3 regions of the Streptomyces sp. NPDC007901 genome follow, and region 2 is predicted to be linked to each of the others. Evidence: riboswitches for the same ligand, from Rfam matches in the RefSeq annotation. Region 2 holds a riboswitch; each other region holds the start of a gene.
What was found. A riboswitch is a leader RNA that binds a small molecule or an ion and turns the genes downstream of it on or off. The one in region 2 is predicted to bind thiamine pyrophosphate.
Positions count from the first base shown of each region.

Region 1: it holds a riboswitch for thiamine pyrophosphate, as region 2 does, so the genes downstream of both, ACFZDK_RS32040 (thiamine ABC transporter substrate-binding protein) here and thiO (glycine oxidase ThiO) in region 2, are expected to answer to the same signal.
Region 3: it holds a riboswitch for thiamine pyrophosphate, as region 2 does, so the genes downstream of both, thiC (phosphomethylpyrimidine synthase ThiC) here and thiO (glycine oxidase ThiO) in region 2, are expected to answer to the same signal.

Region 1 covers NZ_JBIBKW010000011.1:118,641-125,145, reverse strand. The annotation lists gene ACFZDK_RS32060 (phosphatidate cytidylyltransferase) at 1-149, shown strand, start outside; gene ACFZDK_RS32055 (cytochrome P450) at 557-1,801, shown strand; gene ACFZDK_RS32050 (VOC family protein) at 1,818-2,606, shown strand; gene rlmN (23S rRNA (adenine(2503)-C(2))-methyltransferase RlmN) at 2,686-3,792, shown strand; TPP riboswitch at 3,813-3,920, shown strand; gene ACFZDK_RS32040 (thiamine ABC transporter substrate-binding protein) at 3,993-5,063, shown strand; gene ACFZDK_RS32035 (ABC transporter permease subunit) at 5,108-6,505, shown strand, end outside.
Region 2 covers NZ_JBIBKW010000002.1:552,876-559,380, forward strand. The annotation lists gene ACFZDK_RS08270 (thiazole synthase) at 1-259, opposite strand, end outside; gene thiS (sulfur carrier protein ThiS) at 263-475, opposite strand; gene thiO (glycine oxidase ThiO) at 472-1,632, opposite strand; TPP riboswitch at 1,630-1,741, opposite strand; gene ACFZDK_RS08285 (FAD-dependent oxidoreductase) at 1,871-3,109, shown strand; gene ACFZDK_RS08290 (Rv2175c family DNA-binding protein) at 3,228-3,593, shown strand; gene thiE (thiamine phosphate synthase) at 3,629-4,276, shown strand; gene metF (methylenetetrahydrofolate reductase [NAD(P)H]) at 4,395-5,318, shown strand; gene ACFZDK_RS08305 (hypothetical protein) at 5,375-6,379, shown strand; gene ACFZDK_RS08310 (FAD-dependent oxidoreductase) at 6,406-6,505, opposite strand, start outside.
Region 3 covers NZ_JBIBKW010000003.1:65,225-71,729, forward strand. The annotation lists gene ACFZDK_RS10605 (winged helix-turn-helix transcriptional regulator) at 1-158, opposite strand, end outside; gene ACFZDK_RS10610 (zinc-binding dehydrogenase) at 270-1,211, shown strand; gene thiC (phosphomethylpyrimidine synthase ThiC) at 1,296-3,116, opposite strand; TPP riboswitch at 3,109-3,286, opposite strand; gene ACFZDK_RS10620 (YibE/F family protein) at 3,358-4,938, shown strand; gene ACFZDK_RS10625 (SsgA family sporulation/cell division regulator) at 5,074-5,511, opposite strand; gene ACFZDK_RS10630 (IclR family transcriptional regulator C-terminal domain-containing protein) at 5,611-6,399, opposite strand.

The DNA of each region.
Region 1 (6,505 bases), on a different contig from region 2:
GCGAGTCCATGATCAAGCGCGACCTGGGCATCAAGGACATGGGCACGCTGCTCCCGGGCCACGGCGGCATCATGGACCGACTGGACTCGCTCCTGCCTACGGCTCCGGTGGTGTGGCTGCTGATGGTGCTGTTCGTGGGGAGTGGCTGACAGCGGGCCATGGTGCCGCGTCGCGGTAGCGGCACGTTGATGGAGCATGGACCGGCTGGACTTGCTCCTGCCTACGGCTCCGGTGGTGTGGCTGCCGATGGTGCTGTTCGTGGGGAGTGGCTGACAGCGGGCCATGGTGCCGCGTCGCGGTAGCGGCACGTTGATGGAGCATGGACCGACTGGACTTGCTCCTGCCTACGGCTCCGGTGGTGTGGCTGCCGATGGTGCTGTTCGTCGGCAGTGGGTGACGTACACCTGTCGTCGTAGACGAGCCCCCGTCCTTCGCAGGGCGGGGGCTCGTCGGCTTGGCGGCCCCGGATGACGCAGCAGAAATCGCATGGTCGGACAAGCCGGAGGCAGACTCCCTGTGAGGACGCTGTGTCCTCCGACGCGCAGGGAGTGTGCCCATGCCCCTCGACCCGGCCCCGGCCTCCACCCCGTCCCCGACCTCGCCGCCTCCGCCGGTGCGGTTCTGGTCCGTCGACGACCTGCCCGCCCTCGACCCCGACCCGTTCCTGGACGAGATGATGCGCGAGGAGCCGGTCACCCGGATCAGGCTCGCGCACGGCGAGGGGCACGCCTGGCTGGTCACCCGGTACGAGGACGTCCGCTTCGTCACCTCCGACCCGCGCTTCTCGCGGGAGGCGGTCGTCGGCCGCGACGTCACCAGCATGCGCCCGGAGCCCGTCGCCTCGCAGACGGCGGGGCTGCAGTACATCGACCCGCCCGGGCACAACCGGCTGCGCCGGGTCGTCGCCCGTGCCTTCACCGGGCGGGCCATGCAGCGGCTGCGGCCGATGGCCGAACACAGGGCCGCCGAACTCCTCGACGCGATGGCCGAGGCGGGCCCGCCGGCCGACCTCATGGAGCAACTGCACGGCCCCTTCCCGATCGCCGTGATCCGTGACTTCCTCGGCGTCGACGAGAAGGACTGGCACCGCTGGGCGGAGACCGGCGAGGCCCTGCTCTCCGCCGGCCCCGACGCCGAGGAACGTGCCCGGGAGGCCGCCCGGGCCACCCGGGCCCGGATCGCCGAGCTGCTGCAGCGCCGTCGCGCCGAGCCCCGCGACGACCTCGCCGGCGTGCTGGCGCAGGCCGCGGCCGACGGCGAGCTCACCGACGACGAGGCGATCTCCCTGGCCACCGCCATCCAGGTCAGCGGCGGCCACGCGGTCCGCAACAACAGCGGGTCGATGATGTACGCGCTGCTGACCCGCCCCCACCACATGGACCGGCTGCGCCGCGAGCCGGAACTGCTCCCCAAGGCCGTGGACGAGCTGTTCCGCTACGTCCCGCACCGCAACGGCGTCGGCATCCCACGGGTCGCCGTCGAGGACGTCGAGGTCGGCGGCCAGCTGATCCGGGCCGGCGAGGTCGTCTACAACGCGTACGTCGCCGCCAACCGCGACCCCGCGGTCTTCCCCGACCCCGACGTCCTGGACTTCGACCGCACCAACGGTCCCCACCTCGCCTTCGGGCACGGCCCCCACCACTGCATGGCCGCGATCATGGCCCGCATGGAGGCCGAGATCATGATCGGCTCGGTCCTCACCCGCTTCCCCGGCATCCGGCTCGCCGTACCGCCGCGCGAGGTCGAGTTCCAGAGCCGGGGCCTGATCCGCGGACCGCGTACGCTGCCCGTGACCTGGTGACCGAGGAGGCCACGCGATGCTGACGACCGCCTATGTGCCCGGCGCCCCGAACTGGCTCGACCTGGGCAGCCCGGACACCGGGGAGAGCGCCGCCTTCTACTCCGCCGTCCTCGGCTGGGAGCACCGGTCGGCGGGACCGGAGGCGGGCGGCTACGGCTTCTTCCTGCAGGACGGCAGGACGGTCGCGGGTCTCGGCCCGCTCACCGAGGAGGGCGCGAGCCCGTCCTGGACGCTGTACTTCCACACCCCGGACGCCGACGCCACCGCCAAGGCCGTGGAAGAGGGCGGCGGCCGGGTCCGGGTCGCCCCGGGGGACGTCTTCACCTTCGGACGGACCGCCGCCTTCACCGACCCCACCGGCGCGGACTTCGCGGTCTGGCAGCCCGGCGACACCCAGGGCCTGGACCTGGTCGGCGCCCCCGGCAGCCTGTCCCGGGCGGAGCTCTACACCACCGACGCGAGCGCGGCGAAGGCCTTCTACACCTCGGTCTTCTCCTGGCAGACGCGCGATGTGCCGATGGGCCCCGGACTCACCTACAGCGTCCTCACCCCGGCCGGCGCCGGCGCACAGGCGGCCCTGGGCGGCCTGATGCAGCTGCCCCAGGCCAACCTCGACGCCGGTTCGACGCCGGAGTGGCACCCGTACTTCGAGGTGACCGACTGCGACGCGACCTCCGCCAGGGCCGTCGAGTCCGGAGCCGTCGTCCTCATCCCGGTCACCGAGGCACCGGGCATCGGTCGCTTCGCCATGTTCCTCGACCCCGTAGGCGCCCTCTTCGCCCTCATCACGACGGCCCGGTCCTGAGCCCCGTCCGCACCGGGCCCCACCGGACGAAACCTTCGGTCACAGGCCACCCAAGTGGATCTGCGACACTGGTACCACCATGCCCAAGCCCGGAGAACTCACTTTCGTCGCCCCGCGCGGAGCCAAGAAGCCGCCGCGGCATCTCGCCGATCTCTCGCCCGCCGAGCGCAAGGACGCGGTGGCCGAGACGGGGGAGAAGCCGTTCCGTGCCAAGCAGCTCTCGCAGCACTACTTCGCGCGGTACGCGCACGACCCCGAGCAGTGGACGGACATCCCGGCCGGCTCCCGGGAGAAGCTGCGCGAGGCGCTGTTCCCCGAACTGATGACCGTGGTACGGCATCTGTCGACGGACGAGGGCACCACTCGCAAGACGCTGTGGCGGCTGTTCGACGGCACGCTCGTCGAGTCGGTGCTGATGCGCTACCCGGACCGGGTGACGATGTGCATCAGCTCGCAGGCGGGGTGCGGGATGAACTGCCCGTTCTGTGCGACGGGGCAGGCGGGTCTGGACCGGAATCTGTCCACCGCGGAGATCGTCCACCAGATCGTGGACGGGATGCGGGCGCTCCGGGACGGCGAGGTGCCCGGCGGTCCTGCCCGGCTCTCGAACATCGTCTTCATGGGGATGGGCGAGCCGCTCGCCAACTACAAGCGGGTGGTCGGCGCCATCCGGGCGCTCACCGATCCCGCGCCGGACGGGCTCGGGCTCTCGCAGCGCGGCATCACCGTCTCGACCGTCGGACTGGTCCCGGCCATCAACCGGTTCGCCGACGAGGGCTTCAAGTGCCGGCTCGCGATCTCCCTGCACGCCCCCGACGACGAACTGCGCGACACTCTCGTCCCGGTCAACACCCGGTGGAAGGTGCGCGAGGTGCTCGACGCCGGGTTCGACTACGTCGAGAAGAGCGGCCGGCGGCTCAGCATCGAGTACGCCCTCATCCGGGACATCAACGACCAGGCGTGGCGCGGTGACCGGCTCGGCCGGCTGCTCCGCGGCAAGCCCGTGCACGTCAACCTGATCCCGCTGAACCCGACGCCGGGCTCCAAGTGGACCGCCTCGCGGCCCGAGGACGAGAAGGCGTTCGTCGAGGCGATCGCCGCCCATGGTGTGCCCGTCACCGTACGGGACACCCGTGGCCAGGAGATCGACGGCGCCTGTGGTCAGCTCGCGGCCACCGAGCGGTAGGATCTGGCCACCACATCTTCATATTCCGACAGGGGAGCGCCACAGCGCTGAGAGTGCGGCAATCGGGCCGCAGACCCTCTGAACCTCGCCCAGGTCATTCTGGGTAGGAAGTTCGGTCATCACTCAAGCTGTTGCGCCCTGCCCGCACACCGCGGGCAGGGCCGCGTCTCTTCCTGGTCCACCCCAGGAGGAAAACACCAGTGCACACCAAGACCTTCGTGGCCGCGGCCGTAGGGCTCGGTCTCGTCACGCTGTCCGCGTGTTCGTCGTCGTCGGGTTCGGCGGCCGACTCCAAGACCGTCACCCTCGTCAGCCACGACTCGTGGGCCGTCTCCAAGAACGTGCTCCAGGACTTCGAGAAGCAGTCCGGCTACCAGGTGAAGGTCCTCAAGGACGGCGACGCCGGGCAGGCCGTCAACAAGGCGATCCTGACCAAGGACAACCCGCAGGGCGACGTCTTCTTCGGCGTCGACAACACCCTGCTGTCCAGGGCACTCGACAACGGGCTCTTCCAGCCGTACGAGGCGAAGGGGCTCGACCAGGTCGGCACGGCCTACCGGCTCGACGCGGCCAAGCACCGGGTCACGCCCATCGACTACGGCGACATCTGCGTCAACTACGACAAGGCGTACTTCAGCGAGCACAAGCTGACCCCGCCGACCTCGTACGCCGATCTCGTCAAGCCGCAGTACAAGAACCTCCTCGTCACCGAGAACGCGGCCACCTCCTCGCCGGGGCTCGGTTTCCTGCTCGGCTCCGCCGCGCAGTACGGGGACAGCGGGTGGCAGGACTACTGGAAGAAGCTGAAGGCCAACGGCGTCAAGGTCGTCGACGGCTGGGAGCAGGCCTACAACGAGGAGTTCTCCGGCTCCGCGGGCGGCAAGAAGGCCAAGGGCGACCGGCCGCTCGTCGTGTCGTACGCCTCCTCGCCGCCCGCCGAGGTGATCTACGGCGACCCGAAGCCCAGCACCGCGCCCACCGGAGTCGCGACCGGCACCTGCTTCCGGCAGATCGAGTTCGCCGGGCTGCTGAGCAACGCCGGGAACAGCAAGGGCGGCAAGGCGCTCATCGACTTCCTGGTCTCCAAGGAGTTCCAGGAGGACATGCCGCTGAACATGTTCGTGTACCCGGTGGTGAAGGGGGCGAGTGTGCCCGCCGAGTTCACCAAGTACGGTCCCGCCGCCCAGGACCCCGAGACCATGGCGCCCGAGAAGATCGCCGCCAACCGTGACCAGTGGGTCAAGACGTGGACGTCACTCGTACTGAAGTAGCCCCGCACAAGGGCCGTTGGGGGAGCGCGGCGCGGCTCGGGCTGATGCTCGTGCCCGTCGCGTTCTTCGGCGTCTTCTTCGCCTGGCCGGTCGCGGCGATCGTCACCCGCGGTCTGAAGGCCGACGGGGCCTGGCGGTTCGGGCGGATCGCCGACGTCCTCGGCCAGTCCGACATCCGGCACGTGCTCTGGTTCACCACCTTGCAGGCGCTCGCCTCCACCGCGCTCACCCTGCTGGTCGCGCTGCCCGCCGCCTATGTCTTCGCCCGCCTGGACTTCCCGGGCAAGCAGGTGCTGCGGGCCGTGGTGACGGTCCCCTTCGTGCTGCCGACGGTGGTGGTCGGGACCGCCTTCCTGGCGCTCGTCGGGCGCGGCGGACTGCTCGACGAGCTGTGGGGCGTACGACTGGACACCACCGTCTGGGCCATCCTGCTGGCGCATGTCTTCTTCAACTACGCCGTGGTCGTACGGACCGTGGGCGGGCTCTGGGCGCAGCTGGACCCGCGGCAGGAGGAGGCCGCGCGGATGCTCGGCGCCTCGCCGCTGGGTGCCTGGCGGAAGGTCACCCTGCCCGCGCTCGCGCCCGCCGTGGCCGCCGCCGCGCTGATGGTCTTCCTGTTCACCTTCACCTCCTTCGGTGTGGTGCAGATCCTCGGCGGCCCCACCTTCTCCACCCTGGAAGTGGAGATCTACCGGCAGACGTCGGAGATCTTCGACCTCTCCACGGCCGCCGTCCTCACGATCGTGCAGTTCGTCGCGGTCGGCGCGATCCTCGCCGTGCACGCGTGGACGGTACGGCGGCGGGAGAGCGCGCTGCGCCTGGTCGCCCCGGAGGTGACCGCGCGCCGGCCGCGCGGGACCGGGCAGTGGGCGCTGCTCGGCGGGGTCCTCGCCACCGTCGCCGTCCTCCTCGTGCTGCCGCTGGCCGTGCTGGTACGGCGGTCGCTCGACGGGGGGTTCGGGTACTACCGGGCGCTGGGCGACGCCGACGGCGGCACCTTCCTGGTCGCGCCGATCGAGTCGGTGGTCAACTCCCTGCAGTACGCGGTCGCCGCCACCGCGATCGCCCTGGTGATCGGCGGGCTCGCCGCCGCCGCGCTGGCCCAGCGGGACGCGGGGCGGCTGGTACGGGGGTTCGACGCGCTGCTGATGCTGCCGCTGGGCGTGTCGGCCGTGACCGTCGGCTTCGGGTTCCTGATCGCGCTCGACAGGCCGCCGCTGGATCTGCGCCAGTCGTGGATCCTCGTCCCGCTGGCACAGGCGCTGGTCGGCGTGCCCTTCGTCGTACGGACCATGCTGCCCGTGCTGCGGGCCGTGGACGAGCGGCTGCGGGAGGCGGCGGCCGTGCTCGGGGCCTCGCCGTGGCGGGTGTGGCGGGAGGTCGATCTGCCGTTGGTGCGGCGGGCGCTGCTGATCGCGGCGGGCTTCGCCTTCGCGGTGTCG
Region 2 (6,505 bases):
GCCGGGCCGTCAGCACCGCCTCCCCCGCCGTGAAGCACCCGGCCGTGTTCGGCAGCACCCGGATGCCCAGCCGTTCGAGGACCGACAGCACGGACCCCCGTACCCCCGGATCCACCCGCCGCATCGCGACCGTGGTCAGCTCGGTCCCGGACGCGACCAGCGCCCGCTCCAGCACCTCCAGGCTCGGCGCACCCCCGGTCCCCATGATCAGCCGCGAGGAGAAGGTCGTACCCCCGAGGACGAACGGATCGTCGGCCATGGCTCAGCCCCCCTGCACGGCGGTGAGGACTTCCACGCGGTCGCCCTCGGCGAGCGCCGTGCCCGGCCACTCGCCGCGCGGTACGACGGTCTCGTTGACCGCCGCGGCCACCCCGGAGGGCGCGGGCGTGAGGGACCGTACGAGCGTGTCGAGCGCGGTGCCCGGGGCGATCTCCCGGCGCTCGCCGTTGACGGAGATGGTGACGGAGAGGTTCATGCGGTCTGCTCCACGAGTACGGCGCCGAATCGCCTCGGCGTGAACGGACGGGCCTCCTCCGGCGGCTCCCCGCCGGCCAGCAGCTCCGCCATCACGTCCCCCGTGACCGGCGTGAGCAGCACCCCGTTGCGGTAGTGCCCGGTGGCCAGCAGCAGGCCGTCGAGACGGGTCGGCCCGAGCAGCGGCGCGTTGTCGGGGGAGCCGGGGCGCAGCCCGGCCCGGGTCTCGGTGAGCGGCAGCTCGGTGATCCCGGGGACCAGTTCGTGCGCGTCGCGCAACAGCTCGTACACGCCCCCCGCGGTGACCGTCGTGTCCCAGCCCAGCTCCTCGCTGGTCGCGCCGACCACCAGCTCGCCGTTCTCCCGCGGCACCAGGTAGACCTGGCTGCCGCGCACCACGGCCCGTACGGTCCGGCTGAGGAAGGGCGCGTACCGCTTCGGCACGGTCAGCCGCAGTACCTGACCCTTCACCGGCCGTACCGGCGGCAGCACGTCGTCGGGCACGCCCGCGAGCTGTCCGCTCAGGCTCCCGCCGGCCAGTACCACCTGCCGCGCGCCGCAGGTGTCACCCGTGCGGGTGAGGACGCCGGTGGCGCGCCCCCGTACCACCTCCAGGCGCTCCGCCCAGTCCCGGTGGAACACCACCCCGGCCCGCTCGCACGCGGCCACCAGGGCGGCCGCCAGCCGGCGCGGGTCGATCTGGTGGTCGCCGTCGACCCGCAGCCCGCCGCGCACGCCCGGCGCGAGCATCGGCTCCAGGCGCCGGCACTCCCGGCCCGACAGCCACTCCGACTCCAGGCCCGACTGCTGCTGAAGGGCGTGCAGCTCCCGCAGATGGGCCCGGTCGTCGGCGTCCAGGGCGACCGCGAGGGTGCCGCAGCGCCGGTAGCCGAGATCGTGGCCGGTGAGCTCGGTCAGCTCGGCGGCGAAGTCGGGATAGCGGCGGGCGGAGGCCAGGTTGAGCCCCAGCAGGGTCTGCTCGCCGTAGTGCAGTTCGGTGACCGCGGCCAGCATCCCGGCCGCCACCTGCGCGGCCCCGCCGCCGGGTTCGGGATCGACCACGGCGGTGGCGAGCCCGCGCTGAGCCGCCCGCCAGGCCGTGACCAGGCCGATGACTCCGCCCCCGATGACGAGGACGTCGGACGTATGTGAGGACATGGGCGTCCAGCCCCTCCCTTCGCCGGCATGACCCGGATCAGGTTCGTACGGTCGGAGGCCGCCAGCCTCCCTCTCAGCCCGGTGCGTCCGGGCTCCCGCGTGTGCTTGCCCGCCACCCTAGCCCGCGGGGCTCCGCCCGGGTAAGACGGCCTGGGCCCGCGCTGTGGAAGACGTCACCCAGCACGCCCCATGACTGACTGTTTGTCAGTTGTCTATCGTTCTTGTCTATGGTGATCAGGTGAGCGAGCAGACGCAGCAACAGGGCACGTCACAGACGCGGCGCGTGGTCGTCGTGGGCGCGGGCATGGCCGGGGTGCAGACCGCGGTGGCCCTGCGCGAACAGGGGTTCACCGGCCCCGTCACACTGATCGGCGCCGAACCGCACCAGCCGTACGACCGGCCGCCGCTCTCCAAGGCCGTGCTCCTCGGCAAGGCCGAGAACTCCGCCTTCGAGGTCGACTTCGAGGCCCTCGACATCGAGCTGGCGCTGGGCCGCGAGGCGCTGGGCGTGCGCCCCGCCGACCGCGAGCTGGACACCGAGACCGGACCGGTGCCCTACGACGTCCTGGTCCTCGCCACCGGAGCCGAGCCGATCACGCTGCCCGGCACCGAGGGCGTGCCCGGCGTCCATCTGCTGCGCACCCTCGACGACGCCGAACGGCTGCGGCCCGTGCTCGTCCGGCAGCACGACGTCGTGGTCGTCGGCGCGGGCTGGATCGGCGCCGAGTTCGCCACCGCGGCCCGCGAGGCCGGCTGCGCGGTCACCGTCGTGGAGGCCGCCGACCGTCCGCTCGCCGGGGCGCTGCCCGCGGAGGTGGCCGTGCCGATGACCGCCTGGTACGCCGACAGCGGCGCCGACCTGCGCACCCACGCGCGCGTGGCGCGGGTCGAGCCCGGCGCGGTGATGCTCGACGACGGCTCACAGGTGCCCGCGGGCGCCGTCGTGGTCGGCATCGGCGCCCGCCCCGCCACCTCCTGGCTGACCGGCTCCGGCATCGAGCTCGGCTCCCACGGCGAGGTGCTCGCCGACGACCGGCTGCGCACCAACGTCCCGGACGTCTACGCGGTCGGCGACTGCGCCTCCTTCCCGTCCGGCCGCTACGGCGAGCGCCTGCTGATCCACCACTGGGACAACGCCCTCCAGGGCCCGCGCACCGTCGCCGCCAACATCCTCGGCGAGACCGACGCCGTCTACGACCCCGTGCCGTACTTCTGGTCCGAACAGTTCGGCCGCTTCGTCCAGTACGCCGGCCACCACGCGTCCGCCGACCGGCTGGTGTGGCGCGGCGATCCGTCCGGCCCGTCCTGGAGCGTCTGCTGGCTGCGCGAAGACCGCCTGGTAGCCCTCCTGGCCGTCGGTCGCCCGCGTGATCTGGCACAGGGACGACGGCTGATCGAGGCGGGGCGCCAGATGGACGCCGAGGCACTGGCCGATCCGGCCCGCCCCTTGAAAGATGCGACCGCAGCGCCCCTTTAGGGGCGCGGGGCTGTTGGCATGTGCGGCTCCGCCGCGTGGGCGCGATCAGCCCCCACGGCGCCGCACCCGAACACCCACCCATCGCGCCCGAACCACCAAAACGCCTACCCTTGACCCCGTGACCGAGATTGACGCAAACATCGATGCTCTCGTCCCCGCATGGCTCACCCTCCCCGACATCGCAGAGATGCTCGACGTCGAGGTGACGCGTGTGCGGCAGCTGGTCAAGGAGGGCCAGCTCATCGCCGTACGCCGTGGCGAGAACCGCGCGCTGCACGTCCCCGCCGCCTTCATCGACGGCGACAAGGTCGTCAAGGGCCTGTCCGGGACCCTGACGCTCCTGCGGGACGACGGCTTCAGCGACGAAGAGATGCTGGAATGGCTTTTCACCCCCGACGAGACCCTGCCCGGCACCCCCGCGCAGGCGCTGAGTGAGAATCGCGGTACGGAGGTGAAGCGCCGCGCCCAGGCGCTCGCCGTCTGAGGCAGCCAGTACCGACTCAACGGGGGACCAAGACGATGACCGACACCGCCCGCGCCCGGCTGGCCGACGCCCGTCTCTACCTCTGCACGGGCGCCCGTAAGGAGCAGGGTGACCTCGCCGAGTTCCTGGACGCGGTCCTGGCGGGCGGTGTCGACATCGTGCAGTTGCGCGACAAGGGCATGGAGGCCGGCGAGGAGCTGGAGCACCTCGCCGTGTTCGCCGATGCCTGCGCCCGGCACGGCAAGCTGCTCGCGGTCAACGACCGGGCGGACGTGGCCCATGCGGCCGGCGCCGACGTGCTCCACCTCGGCCAGGGCGACCTGCCGGTACCCGCCGCCCGCGCGATCCTCGGCCCGGACGTCCTGATCGGCCGCTCCACGCACGCCGGGTCCGAGGCCGCCGCGGCCGCCGTCCAGGACGGGGTGGACTACTTCTGCACCGGCCCCTGCTGGCCCACCCCCACCAAGCCCGGCCGCCACGCCCCCGGCCTCGACCTGGTGCGGTACACCGCCGGCCTGGGCACCGACCGCCCCTGGTTCGCCATCGGCGGCATCGACCTGGGCAACCTCGACCAGGTCCTGGAGGCGGGCGCCCGCCGGGTGGTCGTCGTCCGGGCGCTCACCGACGCCGACGACCCGGGCGCGGCGGCGGCCGAGTTCGCGAAGCGGCTGCGGTCGGCGTAGCGCACCGTCCGGCCCGGCTGTCCGGAAACATGTCCAGTATCCGGACGGGAGGCCGACAAACCGGGCGAATTTCCCGAGCGCGGTTGGGTCACCGTCCGCCCCTGGCTAACCTGCGAGTATGGCCCTAGGAACTGCATCCACCAGGACTGACCGCGCACGCACCGTGCGCGACATGCTCGCCTCCGGCAAAACCACGTACTCGTTCGAGTTCTCGGCGCCGAAGACCCCCAAGGGTGAGCGGAACCTGTGGAGCGCGCTCCGGCGGGTCGAGGCGGTCGCCCCCGACTTCGTCTCCGTGACCTACGGTGCCGGCGGTTCCACCCGCGCGGGCACGGTCAAGGAGACCGAGCAGATCGTCGCCGACACCACGCTCACCCCGGTCGCCCACCTCACCGCGGTCGACCACTCGCTGGCCGAGCTGCGCAACATCATCGGCCAGTACGCGGACGCCGGGATCCGCAACATGCTCGCGGTGCGCGGTGACCCGCCCGGCGACCCGATGGGCGACTGGGTGGCGCATCCGCAGGGCCTGACCTACGCCGCCGAACTCGTCCGGCTGATCAAGGAGTCGGGCGACTTCTGCGTGGGCGTCGCCGCCTTCCCGGAGATGCATCCGCGCTCCGGCGACTGGGACACCGACGTCCGGCACTTCGTCGACAAGTGCCGCGCGGGCGCCGACTACGCCATCACGCAGATGTTCTTCCAGCCCGAGTCCTACCTTCGCCTTCGTGACTCGGTCGCGGCGGCCGGCTGCGAGACGCCGGTGATTCCGGAAATTCTCCCGGTCACCAGTGTGAAGATGCTGGAACGGCTGCCCAAACTCAGCAACGCGGTCTTCCCGGACGTCCTGAAAGAGCGGATCCTCACAGCGAAAGACGATCCGGCGGCGGTACGCTCCATTGGCATCGAATTCGCCACGGAGTTCTGCGCGCGGCTGCTGGCCGAGGGAGTGCCCGGACTGCACTTCATCACGCTCAACAACTCCACGGCAACGCTGGAAATCTACGAAAACCTGGGCCTGCACCATCCCCCGCGGGCCTAGACCGGCCGCACCGGAGTACGACACACTGCGTAGCGGTCACTGGGAGAGGGGCGTACATGGGCTGGACGGTCCTCTACGCAGCGTTCGGCATCGTCGCGCTGTGGTTGCTCGGCGAGGTACTGCTGCAGTACAAGGCGCGGCTGCGCTGGCGGCTGCTCGCCTTCGTCGGCTTCCTCGGAGTCGTCTTCGGTGTCCTGATCCCGTCCGTCATCGTCATCGGCGTGGGCGCGATCGCCTTCGCGGTCGGCCAGACCTACGTCACGCTGTCCTTCCGCCGCGGCTTCGAGGCCGGCTGGGCGGTCAAGCGTCCGGGCACGGAGGGTGACGAAGGCGGCCTGCTCAGGCGCCGTCGCGGCGAGCCGGACGAGGACCCGGGCCTGGAGGCCACCGACCCGGACGCGGCCGACGCCGCCTACGCCGGCCAGCAGGCGGCCTACGCCACGGGCAGCACCCCCGTCTACGGCGACGACGACTACGACCGCGACGACGTCTTCACCCCGAACGCCGCCCGGCCCGGCGAGCAGCCCTCCGCCGCCGAGTCCACGACGGTCTACGAGCCGCAGCCGATGCCCGACGACACCGGCTCCTACGGCGTCTACCGCGACGGCTCCGGCTACGCCGCCGCCGGCGACCAGCAGGCCGCCTACGCCGCCGCCGGCCAGGACCCGTCGTACGCCGCCCAGGGCACCGACCAGAACTACGCGTACGACTACTCCGGCTACGGCCAGCAGCAGTACGGCTATGACACGAGCGGCGGCCAGCAGCAGTACGCCAACTACTCCGACCCGTACATCGGCAACCAGACGTACGGCGGCGCCGGGTACGACCAGTCGTACGGCACCCAGCAGTACGACCAGCAGGGCTACGCCCAGGGGCAGTACGGCACCGGCGGCTACGAGACCCCGGCCGACGGCGTCTGGGTCCCGCAGCAGCGCGCCGACGAGACCTACGGCGGCGAACTCCCGCAGGAGCAGCCGTATCCCTACCAGGGCGACGGGCAGCAGCAGGGCCAGGGTCAGGGCCACCAGGGCAACGGGTACGACGAGCAGTACCGTTTCTGAAGCTTCCCCGCGCCGAGCCCGCCGGCTCACTGCGAGCCGCGGAACTCCGGTCCCTCCACGATCAGTCCGGCCACCAGCGCCCCCGACATGCCCGCGTGCGGCAGCCCGCCGCCGGGGTGGGACCAG
Region 3 (6,505 bases), on a different contig from region 2:
CGCAGCTCCGCGAACCGCATGGGCCGCCCGTCCTCGAGGGCCACCAGCACCAGCATGGTCCACTTGCCGGCGATCACGTCCAGTACGGCACGGGTGGGGCAGTCGCGCAGGAAGACATCCACGCCGCCGTGTTCTCTGAGGTCGAAGCCGGTATCCATGAGGTACCTCGATATCAGACAAGTGCCTTCTTCCGCGGGGCCGTTGCGTGGGCCGATCATGGAGCTCGCCGCACCCGCCGCGCCCGCCGCACTCGCCGTCGAGGAGTCCTGATGTCCGCCGCCCGTATGCACGCCGTCGTCCAGTCCGTGTTCGGCGGTCCCGAGACACTGGGGTACGCCGAGACCGGCATACCGGAGCCGGGCCCCGGGGAGGTGCTGCTGCGGGTCGCCGGGGCCGGGGTCAACCCCGGCGACGCGGTGCTCCGCTCCGGCCGGGTGCCGGAGCTGGTCGAGCTGCCGTGGACGCCGGGCAACGATGTCGCCGGTGTCGTCGAGCGGCTCGGCGAGGGCGTGACCGGGTTCGCGCCGGGGGACCCGGTGTACGGCATGCTGCCGGTCTCTCGCCGTGGCGCGTACGCCGAGTTCACCGCCGCGCCGGCCGAGGCGCTGGCCCTCGCTCCCAAGAACCTGGACCTGGCGCACGCGGGGGCCGTTCCCCTGGTCGCCCTGACCGCCTGGCAGGCGCTGACCGTACTGGCCCGGGTCCGGCCCGGTGACCGGGTGCTGATCCACGCGGCCGCCGGTGGCGTCGGCCATGTCGCGGTGCAGCTGGCCAAGGAACTGGGGGCGTATGTCATCGGCACCGCGCGGCCGGCCCGCCACGATCTGCTGCGCGAGCTGGGTGCCGACGAGCTGATCGACCACACGGCCACCGCCTTCGAATCGGCCGTGTCCCCGGTGGACACGGTGCTGGACCTGGTCGGCGGCTCCTACGGGCCGCGCTCCCTCGAGGTGCTGCGCCCGGGCGGACTGCTCGTCGGCGCCTCGATCGACCCGGGCATGGACGAGCACCGGGCCGCCGAGCGCGGGCTGCGCTACGCGTGGGTCACCGCCGCTCCCTCCGGCGCGGTCCTGGACCGCATCACCGAGCGCATCGAGGCCGACCGGCTGCGGGTGCTCGTCCAGGACACCTACCCGCTCTCCGCGGCCGCCGAGGCGCACCGCGCGATCGAGACCGGACGCACCTCGGGAAAGCTCGTCCTCGTGCCGTGACAGACGCCTCGCGGACCCTCCGAGGGGGGGCGAGGGTGCCGGTCCGGGGTGCTGGACGCCCCGGACCGGCAGCAGGGGAGCGGCTCAGTCCGCCAGCGGCAGATAGACCCGGTTGCCGCTCGCCGCGAACTCCTTCGACTTCTGGAGCATCCCCTCCGCGATCTCCTCGGGTGACGCTCCCTCGGCCTGCGCACCGCCGAAGCGCTCGTTGATGCTCTGGCTGATCTTCATCGAGCAGAACTTCGGCCCGCACATCGAGCAGAAGTGCGCCGTCTTGGCCGGCTCCGCCGGGAGCGTCTCGTCATGGAACTCGCGGGCGGTGTCCGGGTCCAGGGCGAGGTTGAACTGGTCCTCCCACCGGAACTCGAAGCGGGCGTCGGACAGTGCGTCGTCCCACTCCTGGGCGCCCGGGTGGCCCTTGGCGAGGTCGGCCGCGTGGGCGGCGATCTTGTAGGTGATGACGCCGGTCTTGACGTCGTCCCGGTTGGGCAGGCCCAGGTGCTCCTTGGGCGTGACGTAGCAGAGCATCGCCGTACCCCACCAGGCGATCATCGCGGCGCCGATACCGGAGGTGATGTGGTCGTACGCCGGCGCGACGTCCGTGGTCAGCGGGCCGAGCGTATAGAACGGAGCTTCATCGCAGATCTCCTGCTGAAGGTCGATGTTCTCCTTGATCTTGTGCATCGGGACATGGCCCGGGCCCTCGATCATCGTCTGTACATGGAAACGCCTGGCGATCCGGTTGAGTTCCCCGAGCGTGCGCAACTCCGCGAACTGCGCCTCGTCGTTGGCGTCCGCGATGGAGCCGGGGCGCAGGCCGTCACCCAGTGAGTACGTGACGTCGTAGGCGGCGAGGATCTCGCAGAGTTCCTCGAAGTTCTCGTACAGGAACGATTCCTTGTGGTGCGCCAGGCACCAGGCCGCCATGATCGAGCCGCCGCGCGAGACGATGCCGGTCTTGCGGTTGGCGGTCAGCGGGACGAACGGCAGCCGCACGCCCGCGTGGACGGTCATGTAGTCCACGCCCTGCTCGGCCTGCTCGATGACCGTGTCCTTGTAGATCTCCCAGGTCAGCTCCTCGGCCCTGCCGTCGACCTTCTCCAGGGCCTGGTAGAGCGGCACCGTGCCGATGGGAACGGGGGAGTTGCGCAGCACCCACTCGCGGGTGGTGTGGATGTTGCGGCCGGTGGAGAGGTCCATGACCGTGTCGGCGCCCCACCGGGTCGCCCAGGTCATCTTCTCGACCTCCTCCTCGATCGAGGAGGTCACCGCCGAGTTGCCGATGTTGGCGTTGACCTTCACCAGGAACCGCTTGCCGATGATCATCGGCTCGATCTCCGGGTGGTTGACGTTGGCCGGCAGCACGGCACGGCCCGCCGCGATCTCCTCGCGGACCACCTCGGGAGCGACGTTCTCGCGGATGGCCACGTACTCCATCTCCGGGGTGATCTCGCCCCGGCGGGCGTACGCGAGCTGCGTGACCGCCTCGCCGTCCCGGCCGCGGCGGGGCTGGCGCGGGCGGCCCGGGAAGACCGCGTCCAGGTTGCGCAGACCGCCGCGCGGCGAGGTGTGCTTGATCCCGTCGTCCTCGGGACGGACGGGCCGGCCCGTGTACTCGGCGGTGTCGCCACGGGCGATGATCCAGTTCTCCCGCAGCGGCGGCAGACCCCTGCGGACGTCGGTCTCGACGAACGGATCGGTGTACGGGCCCGAGGTGTCGTAGAGCGTCACCGACTGCCCGTTGGTGAGATGCACCTGACGGACCGGCACCCGAAGGTCGGGGCGCGAACCCTCGACATACCCCTTGTGCCAGCCGATGGACTTCCCGGCCTCCAGGGACGGTTCGCCCGCAATGGGCTGTTCGTCCTGGCTGAAGGCAGGCGTGCGTGCGTCCTCATGGGTCATGAGACCTACTCCCTACGCCGGCATTACCCGGTAACAGGTTCGGCGGTCGACGCAGCGGCTTCCGTCGGGCGGCGTTCCCTGTGAAACATCACTCGTTCCACGTGAAACATCGCGAATACGGAGGTCAGCGCCCTCTCAGCCCGGTGCTCCGAGCTCCCGCGTGTGCAAAGGTGCCTCCACGCTAGCGTCAATTCGGGCGCGGTGAACAGGGGGCCCCTGCCGTTCTTGCGATGATCGGGTGGTGACCTCGACTCAGCAGCACCCTCATCCGCCCCCCGAGCCGAGGCGCGGCAACGGCGCCCCGCAGGGCGGCGGTACCGGCCACGGGGGCCATGGTGCCGGTGACGGACACAGCCACGGGCAGAGCCGGCAGTACGACCAGGGCCACGCGCATGGACAGGGCCAACAGGCCGGTCACGCGCATGGACAGGGCCAACAGGCCGGCCACGAGCACAGCCACGACAACGCCCACGCCCACCCGCCCGGAGAGGCCCCCGGCCGGGGCAGCTCCGGAGCCGGTGGCGGGCACGGCCACTCGCACAGCCACAGTCACGGACCCGCCGCGCCCGTCTCCAAGCATCTGCGCAAGGTCATCGCGGCGATCCTGATCCCCTTCACCGCCGCGGTCGTGGCCGGCCTGGTGGTGCTGTGGCCCGGCGGCGCCCCGTCGCACGAGCGCACCGGCGTCGGCTTCGACCGCCAGACGCAGCAGGCGACGGTCACCAAGGTCGTCTCGGTCAGCTGCAAGTCGGTCAACGCCTCCGGGGGCGGCTCGACCGGCGACACCTCCACCGCCGAGGGCGGTTCCTCGAAGCAGGAGGAGGACGGCACCTGCAAGAAGGCCACGGTCCGGGTCGACACCGGCAAGGACCAGGGCCGCACCTTCACCGAGATCGTGCAGCCCGACCAGTCCCGGCAGTTGCACGAGGGCGAGAAGGTCGTGGCCGCTTACGAGCCTTCCGCACCCAAGGACCTGCAGTACTCGGTCACCGACGTCAACCGGAAGTTCCCGATGGCACTGCTCGCCGGGATCTTCGCGCTCGCCGTCGTGGTGGTGGGCCGGCTGCGCGGTGTGATGGCGCTGGTCGCGCTGGCGGTCAGCTTCCTGGTGCTGACGATGTTCATCCTGCCGGGGATCCTGCAGGGCTCGAATCCGCTGCTGATGGCGGTGGTCGGGTCGAGCGCCATCATGCTGATCGCCCTGTACATCTGCCATGGGCTGTCGGCCCGGACCTCGGTGGCGGTACTCGGCACCCTGGTCTCGCTGTGCCTGATCGGGGTCCTCGGTTCGGAGTTCATCGACTGGGCCGCGCTCACCGGCAACACCGACGACAACACCGGCCTGATCCACGGCCTGTACCCGTCGATCGACATGAGCGGTCTGCTGCTGGCCGGTGTCATCATCGGTTCGCTGGGTGTCCTGGACGATGTGACGGTGACCCAGACCTCGGCCGTCTGGGAGCTGCACGAGGCCAACCCGACGATGGGCTGGCGCGGGCTGTACCGGGCGGGCATCCGCATCGGCCGCGACCACATCGCCTCCGTCGTCAACACCCTCGTCCTGGCCTACGCGGGCGCCGCGCTGCCGCTGCTGCTGCTCTTCTCGATCGCGCAGAGCAGCGTGGCCACGGTCGCCAACAGCGAACTGGTGGCCGAGGAGATCGTGCGCACCCTGGTGGGCTCGATCGGCCTGGTCGCCTCGGTGCCCGTCACCACGCTGCTCGCGGCCCTGGTGGTGTCGGCCGACCGGCCCGGCAAGGAGGCGGTCGCGGCCGTGGAGGCCCCGGGGCGCCGCGGGCGGGGGCGGCGCCGGAAGCGGTGAGAGCCCCGCGCGCGGTCCTGGAGAACGGGCCGTGCGAGGAGCGGGGTCACGGCGCCTGCCGGAGGGCGCGGAGAAGCGTTCCTGCTCCCCCTCACACGGCTCGGCGGAGCGGTTCCCGCCCCCTGCCGTAACGCCTCAGCCGGCGCTCTGTTCCTCGGCCAGGATGCGGTCCAGGGCCTCGTCCAGGTGGGCGTCGAAGTCGGCCAGCGCGCCTTCCTGGCCGAGCGGCACCAGCTTGTCCGTACGGTCGAGGAAGGCCACCAGGGGTGGCGCGGAGGAACGGAACACGGCCTGGTCGCCACCGACCTGAAGCCGGATCAGCACCTCGCCCAGGACCTCGGAATCGGCGGGCGCGATATGCACGTCGCCCTCCCCGCACGGCCGGCCCACCCCGTCGATCAGCAGCTCCCGGCCGAAGGCCCAGGTCACCGGCGCGTCCCCGGGCAGATGAAAGGTGAGCCGCACGGCATACGGATCACACGTCTCGTAGCGCAACTCCACGGGGATGCGGAAGGAGAGCTCCTCCGAAACGAGAAAGCTCATCATGACTTCAGCTTGTACGGACTCGCGCATCGCCTACCCCGTCATATGACACCGACTGGCCGGGATTTACCCCTTTAATGGTAGTCAAATCTTGCTGAACGTACACGGGAGATCACAAGGAGTGAGTTTTCAGATACTGATAGAGATCGCCAGTGATCCCAGATGCCGCCCCACCTCGGCCTGGAGCAGCCGTGCGGCCGGCAGCAGCCGGTCGGACTGGTGCAGGGGGAGAGAGATGGCCATCGTGGCGGCCGTGGTGCCGACGGTGATGGGGATGGCCGCGCACACCGTCCCCAGCGCGTACTCCTGACGTTCCACCACCGGCTCCATCCGCCGCGTCCGCTCCAGGCGTCGCAGCAGCGCATGGCTGTCACGGACCGTGTACGGGGTGAGGGCCTGGGTGGGGTAGCGGCCGAGATGGTCGCGGCGGGCGTCCTCGTCCAACTGGGAGAGCAGGCACTGGCCGATGGCGTGCGCGTGCCCGGTCTCGCGGAAGTCGGCCCACTCCTCGACCGCGGGACAGCCCGGGGAGTCGGAGACGCACATGACGTCGATCTCGCCGTCCCGGTACATCGCGTAGTACACCGGCACACCGATCGAATCGCGCCAGTGGGCGAGGGTGTCGGCAACCGTGCTGCGACGTTTCTGCTGCGCCCCGCTGCTGCTCAGCCGTTCCGCCGCTTCGCCGAGGAAGAACAGCCCCTTGTCGCGGTGCAGATAGCCCTCGTGGACCAGGGTCCGCAGCAGGTGGTAGGCGGTGGGCAGCGCGAGGCCGGTCTCGCGGGCCAGCTGTTTGGCCGGGGCGCCGTGTTCGTGTCCGGCGACGCACTCCAGCAGCCGCATCGCACGCTGCACGGAACCGATGAGGGTGGCCGAGTGCGGCTGCGCGGGGTCGGCCGGGACGGCCGGCCGCTGCACGGGCGGTGTGCTGGAACGGCGTTGGGTGGGGGGTGAGGGATGTTCCGTTGGTGCGGAGGTGGCGTCAAGCGTGGCCAAGGGTCACTCCCGGAGCGCGAGGGGGTCA